Regions from separate parts of the Streptomyces sp. NPDC037410 genome, predicted to be linked through region 1. Evidence: riboswitches for the same ligand, from Rfam matches in the RefSeq annotation. Region 1 holds a riboswitch; the other holds the start of a gene.
What was found. A riboswitch is a leader RNA that binds a small molecule or an ion and turns the genes downstream of it on or off. The one in region 1 is predicted to bind ZMP and ZTP.
Positions count from the first base shown of each region.

Region 2: it holds a riboswitch for ZMP and ZTP, as region 1 does, so the genes downstream of both, ACZ7HT_RS33985 (serine hydroxymethyltransferase) here and ACZ7HT_RS05880 (bifunctional 5,10-methylenetetrahydrofolate dehydrogenase/5,10-methenyltetrahydrofolate cyclohydrolase) in region 1, are expected to answer to the same signal.

Region 1 covers NZ_JBVJWR010000003.1:111,065-114,452, forward strand. The annotation lists gene ACZ7HT_RS05875 (GAF domain-containing protein) at 1-1,481, opposite strand, end outside; ZMP/ZTP riboswitch at 1,547-1,655, shown strand; gene ACZ7HT_RS05880 (bifunctional 5,10-methylenetetrahydrofolate dehydrogenase/5,10-methenyltetrahydrofolate cyclohydrolase) at 1,684-2,538, shown strand; gene ACZ7HT_RS05885 (hypothetical protein) at 2,718-3,388, shown strand, end outside.
Region 2 covers NZ_JBVJWR010000030.1:80,679-84,066, reverse strand. The annotation lists gene trpS (tryptophan--tRNA ligase) at 1-99, opposite strand, end outside; gene ACZ7HT_RS33985 (serine hydroxymethyltransferase) at 194-1,462, opposite strand; ZMP/ZTP riboswitch at 1,527-1,617, opposite strand; gene rocD (ornithine--oxo-acid transaminase) at 1,774-2,979, shown strand; gene ACZ7HT_RS33975 (polysaccharide deacetylase family protein) at 3,116-3,388, shown strand, end outside.

The DNA.
Region 1 (3,388 bases):
GACAGTTCCGCCTCCAGGGAGTCGAGCCTCGCCCGTACGGGAGGAAGCTGGGCCGCCGGAACCGCCGCGCACAGCGCCCGCCACACCACCACGTCGTCCTCGCCCCACGCGCTGTACGCCCAGTCGGAGAGCAGCCCGGGATCGGCCCGGTCCACCAGCGCCGCCCGCAGCCGGCCCGCCAGCCGCTCCCGCAGCCGTACCACCCCGGGGGCGGTCGACGCCGGGAGCAGCGGGCCCGCGTAGTCCCCGGCCGCCGCCGCCACGGCCCCCGAGGCGAGCTTCCGGTCGACCGCCGCGAAGTCCGCGTCCACCGCCCCCGCGAGCCGGTACGGCCGCGACCGCAGCGCGTCGGGGCCGAGCAGCGCACGCAGCCGGGACAGCTCCGCCCGCAGCGTCACCGGGGTGACCGACTCGTCCTCGTACAGGAGCGTGAGCAGCTCGTCGCCGCCCACCCCCTCCGGCCGGTGCGCGAGGACCACCAGGATCTCGCTGTGCCGGCGGCTCAGCCGCAGCCGCCGCCCGCCCACCGAGAGCACCGCCTCGTCCCGGCCGAGCGCCGACAGCCGGATCCGCCCCGGGTCCGGGGCCGGCCCGAGCAGGGCCAGCTGGGACTCGGCCGCGCGCGCCACCGCCTGCACGAAGCCGAGACTGTGCGGGTGCGCGAGCCGCTCCCCACCCGTGATGTCGACCGCGCCGAGCACCCGCCCGCTGTACGGGTCGTGCACGGGGGCCGCGGCACAGGTCCACGCCCGCACCGGACGCCGGAAGTGCTCGGCGGCGACGACCTGCACCGGCCGGTCCACGGCCAGGGCGGTGCCCGGCGCGTTCGTCCCGGCGGCCGCCTCCGACCAGCGGGCCCCGGCCACGAAGTTCATCCCCCGGGCCTTGCGCAGGGTCCCCGGATGCCCCTCGACCCACAGCATCCGCCCGGCCGCGTCGCAGACCGCGAGGAGGTGCTCCCCGTCCGTCGCGTACGCCCCCATCAGCTCCCGGATCACCGGCATCGCCGCGGACAGCGGGTGCGCCTCCCGGTACGCGCCGAGCTCGTCCTCGTCCAGCTCCACCCGCGCCGCCCCGTCGGGGCTCACGCGCGCGCGTACGGACCGGCGCCAGGACGCCGCCACCAGTGGGCGCGCCTCCCGGAAGGGCCGGTCGGCGTCCGTACTCCTGTCGTCGGCACCCGTGGTGGGTCGGTCGGCGTCCGTACCGCCGCCGTCGACGTCCCTGCCCCCGTCGTTGACGGCTCTGCTCCCGCCGTCGACGACCCTGCTCCCGTCGTCGACGACCGTGGAGTGCCGGTCGACGGCCGTGGCCCGGCGCGTTGCCCTGCTCCGGTCGGTGCCCCCGCGCCGCCGTCCGGCCTCCTCGTCCCGTTCCGTCCGTGGCTCCGCGGCCACCCACGCATCGCTCAACTCGGCCTCCTCGTCGAGGTCGTCCCGGCCCGTCGCGGCCATCGTGGTGCGCCCGACGGCCGCCGACAAGCTCCCTCGCACCTCGGCATATGCACCCTGTCCGGGAGCGGCCCCCGGCCCCTCACGTAGAGTGGTGCCCGGGCCGTGACTGGCGCTTGAGGTGGATCACCACCGGGGAGCGGCCCGGCGGAGCGTGCCCCCTGCGGCGCGACCGTGCCGATGCCGTGCGCCTGGGCGAACCACCGGTCAGAGACGACGCCCAGGAGCAGCCATGTCCACCAGCACCGCCATCCTCATGGACGGTACGGCCCTCGCCCGCCGCACGGTCGAGGAGACCGCCGCCCGCGCCGCCGAGATCACCCGCCGCACCGGCGTCACCCCGTGCCTCGCGACCGTCCTGGTCGGCGCGGACCCGGCCTCCGTCACGTACGTGAAGATGAAGCAGAACCGCTGCGCGAAGGCCGGAATCCGCTCCAAGCACGTCGAGCTGCCCGCGGAGACGGCCACCGAGGAGCTCGTCGCCGCCATCACCGCCCTGTCCGAGGACCCCGAGGTCCACGGCATCCTGCTCCAGCACCCGGCCGGCCCGCACATCGACGAGCGCGCCGCCTTCGAGGCCATCGCCCCCGAGAAGGACGTCGACGGCGTCACCATGGCCTCCTTCGCCGCCATGGGCTTCGGCCTGCCCGGCTTCGTCTCCTGCACGCCCGGCGGCATCATGCGCCTCCTCGACGCGTACGACGTCCAGCTCAGCGGCAAGCGCGCGGTCGTCGTCGGCCGCAGCGCGATCCTGGGCAAGCCGGCCGGCCTGCTCCTCCTCGGCCGCGACGCCACCGTCACCTACTGCCACTCCCGCACCGAGGACCTCTCCTCGATCGTCCGCGAGGCCGACGTCCTCGTCGCCGCCGTCGGCAAGCCGAACTTCATCAAGGGCGAGGACATCAAGCCGGGCGCCGTCGTCATCGACGCCGGTTACAACCCGGGCAACGTCGGCGACGTCGACTTCGCGTCGGCCGCCGAGCGTGCCTCCCTCATCACCCCGGTCCCCGGCGGTGTCGGCCCCATGACCATCGCCGTGCTCCTCGCCCAGACGGTCGAGGGCGCGGAGCGCCAGCTCGGTCTGTAGCCGACGGTGACCGGGCGGCGGCGTTGACGGGGGAGCGGCGGTGGCGCGGGCGCTTCGCGACCGACCCGCTCGTCGCCAAGCCCCCTGCCACAGGTGGCGGGTCCGCCTGGTCCACCTGTCTCGTGCGGCTCGGCGCGGCCCGGCCGGGGCCGGAGGCGCGGCGCGCTCGGTGGTTCGGTGTGCCCCTCCTGCCTCTCCTCGCGGCAGCCCTCGTGGCCGGCGCCTTCCTGACCGCCCGAAGCGGGGTGGAAGGTGGCGGACTCGCCGACGGCCGGCCGGGCGGGGACCCGATCGGCGCGCCGGCGCCCGTCGTCACCGGCGGGACCGGTCCGACCACCGGGAGGGCCGACACGCCGAGCCCGGCCACGCCCCCGCACTCCCCGGCCGCGGGCGGCACGCCGACGCTAACGGCGCCCGAGGACCGCTCGGGGCACCCGCAGGCCCGTACGTCCGTGGAGCCGTCTCCGTCCGGGGCCCCCGCACCCGCGAACGGCAGGCGTTCGACGGGTGCCACCCCCTCCGGTCGCCCGACGGGCGACCCAGCCGCCGAGCGGTCCGTCTCCTACGAGGCACTGCGCGTCGGCGACTGCTTCGACATCGACCGCGACGCGCCCGGCACCGCCCTCCGGCGGCGCTGCGACACGCCGCACCACGCCGAACTCGTCGCCCGGCCCCGCCTGGTCGGCTCCTACGCCACCGAGCGGGCGGTACGCGACGCTGCCACCGTGCTCTGCCGCGAACCGCTTCGGCTCAAGGCCGCCCGGCAGCCGCTCGGCACGCGATGGACGACCTTCGTCCAGTACCCGTACCTGACGAGTCATCTCCTCGGCGCGGACAGAGCCGCCTGCAG
Region 2 (3,388 bases), on a different contig from region 1:
GGCGACCCACTGGCGGACGGCGCCGAGGTAGTTGCCGAGGTGGAACGAGCCTGCGGTGGGCTGGATTCCGGAGAGCACACGGGGACTGTCAGAGGCCATGCACATCATTGTCTCAGGTGTGCGGGCGGTTCCCGGCCCGCCGGTGTCCCCGTCTCACCGACAGCCGGTGAGACGAGGACCACACGTCCCGGGATCAGACCGGGAGGCCCGGGGCCGGGTAGGCGGCCATGAGGGCGGCGACCTCGGCGCGGACGGCGGCGAGGGTGTCCTCGTCGCCGGTGCCGGCGGCGGTGACGGCGCGGTCGATCCACGCGGCGACCTCGGCCATGTGGTCCGGGGTGAGGCCGCGGGAGGTGAGGGAGGGGGTGCCGATGCGGATGCCGGAGGGGTCGAAGGGCTTCCGCGGGTCGTACGGGACGGTGTTGTAGTTGACGACGATCCCGGCCCGGTCGAGGGCCTTCGCGGCGATCTTGCCCGGGACCTGCCGGGAGGTGAGGTCGATCAGGATCAGGTGGTTGTCGGTGCCGCCGGAGACGAGGTCGAAGCCGCGGGCGAGGAGTGCCTCGGCGAGGGCCTTGGCGTTGGCGACGACGGCGTGGGCGTAGTCGCGGAAGGCGGGCTGGGAGGCCTCGCGGAGGGCGACGGCGATGGCGGCGGTGGTCTGGTTGTGCGGGCCGCCCTGGAGGCCGGGGAAGACGGCCTTGTCGAGGGCCTTGGCGTGCTCCTCGCGGGACATCAGCATGGCACCGCGCGGGCCGCGGAGGGTCTTGTGGGTGGTGGTGGAGATGACGTCCACGTGCCCGACCGGGGAGGGGTGGGCGCCGCCCGCGATCAGGCCGGCGATGTGGGCGATGTCGGCGACGAGGACGGCGCCGGACTCGCGGGCGATCTCGCCGAAGGCGGCGAAGTCGATGGTGCGGGGCAGCGCGGTGCCGCCGCAGAAGATGACCTTCGGGCGTTCCTTGAGGGCGAGGTCGCGGACCTGGTCGAAGTCGATGAGGCCGTCGTCCTTGCGTACGCCGTACTGCACGCCCCGGAACCAGCTGCCGGTGGCGGAGACGCCCCAGCCGTGGGTGAGGTGGCCGCCCATGGGCAGGGCCATGCCCATGACGGTGTCGCCGGGCTTCGCGAAGGCGAGGTAGACGGCGAGGTTGGCCGGGGAGCCGGAGTAGGGCTGGACGTTGGCGTGGTCGACGCCGAAGAGGGCCTTGGCGCGCTCGATCGCGAGGGTCTCGACCTGGTCGATGTTCTGCTGGCCCTCGTAGTAGCGGCGGCCGGGGTAGCCCTCGCTGTACTTGTTCTGGAGGACGGTGCCGGAGGCTTCGAGGACGGCGGCGGAAGCGTAGTTCTCGCTGGGGATGAGGCGCAGGGTCTCGGCCTGGAGCCGTTCCTCGGCGCCGACGAGGGCGGCGAGCTCGGGGTCGGCTGCGGCGAGGGCGGGGTGCTGCTGCGGGGCGGTCATGGTGCGGTCCTCCGGGCGTGCGGTGGAACGGTCCCGGGGCTGAGGTGCGCACGGGACCGGGGGCCCGTGATGCCCAGGCGAGCGGCACCTCGTGTGGTGGAGCGCGCGCGGCTCCCCCGGGGTCGCTTCCCCGTACGCCAGTCGCCGTGCGTGTTTCCACAGTATCGGGTGCCTGGTCCAGCCTGGCCGACCAGGCACCCGCTCGGCGGGCGCGCCGTCGCCGAGGTTTCCCTGCCCGGCATCCGAGCGACGATAAGAAGGGGGCCACAGCCCCTGGGTCACCCCCGATCCGCAGGACGAACGGAGATCCCGTGTCGAGGACAGAAGACGCGATCGCTTCCGCGGACGCGCACAGCGCACACAACTACCACCCCCTTCCGGTCGTCGTCGCCTCGGCGGACGGCGCCTGGATGACCGATGTCGAGGGCCGTCGCTACCTCGACATGCTCGCCGGGTACTCGGCGCTCAACTTCGGGCACGGCAACCGGCGTCTGATCGACGCGGCGAAGGCGCAGCTGGAGCGGGTGACGCTGACCTCGCGCGCCTTCCACCACGACCGCTTCGCCGAGTTCTGCACGCGCCTTGCGGAGCTGTGCGGCAAGGAGGCGGTGCTGCCGATGAACACGGGGGCGGAGGCGGTCGAGACGGCCGTGAAGACCGCCCGGAAGTGGGGGTACGAGGTGAAGGGCGTGCCGGACGGGCACGCGAAGATCGTGGTCGCCGCGAACAACTTCCACGGCCGGACGACGACGATCGTGAGCTTCTCGACGGACCACGAGGCGCGGGACCACTTCGGGCCCTACACGCCGGGGTTCGAGATCGTGCCGTACGGGGACCTGACGGCGATGGAGGCGGCGGTCACCGAGAACACGGTGGCGGTGCTGCTCGAACCGATCCAGGGCGAGGCGGGGGTCCTGGTCCCGCCGGCCGGCTATCTGGCGGGGGTGCGGGAGCTGACCCGGCGGCGGAACGTGCTGTTCATGGCGGACGAGATCCAGTCGGGTCTGGGCCGGACGGGACGGACGTTCGCGTGCGAGCACGAGGGGGTGGTGCCGGACGTGTACATCCTGGGGAAGGCGCTGGGCGGCGGCGTGGTGCCGGTGTCGGCGGTGGTGGCCGACCGTGACGTCCTCGGGGTGTTCCGGCCGGGGGAGCACGGGTCGACGTTCGGCGGGAACCCGCTGGCGTGCGCGGTGGCCCTGGAGGTGATCGCGATGCTGCGGACGGGCGAGTTCCAGGAGCGGGCGGCGGAGCTGGGCGAGCACCTGCACGCGGAGCTGGGGCTGCTCGTGGGCGGCGGCGCGGTGGAGGCGGTGCGCGGGCGCGGTCTCTGGGCCGGGGTGGACATCGTGCCGTCGAAGGGCACGGGCCGGGAGATCTCGGAGAAGCTGATGGCGCGCGGGGTCCTGGTGAAGGACACGCACGGTTCGACGATCCGGATCGCTCCGCCGCTGGTCATCTCGAAGGAGGACCTGGACTGGGGCCTGGAGCAGCTGAGGGGGGTGCTCTCGGACTGACGGGGTCAGCTGGGGAGAGGGCGGCGAGCGGTCCGGTCCGGACCGCTCGGGTCCGTTTCCAGAGGGCGGCGAGCGACAGGAGGGGGCTCAACTCGGCGCATTGACACGGCACTTGGTCTAGGCCAATGATGCCGCCATGCCGAGACTCCGTCTGCGTCACGCCGTGCGTGCCGCGCTCGCCGCCCTCGTCCCGCTCGCGCTCCTCGGCGCGGTCGCCGGACCCGCGCACGCCGCCCCGGAGGGCGCCTGGCCCGAGCCCGTCCCGGTGGTCTCGCACGTCGAGACCACCGACCCGGTCGTCTTCATCACCATCGACGACGGCTGGTACCACGACCCGGCGGCCGCGAAACTGCTGCTCGACCGCCGGGTGCCCGCCTCGCTCTTCCTGCTCCCGGGGGCGTACTCGTAC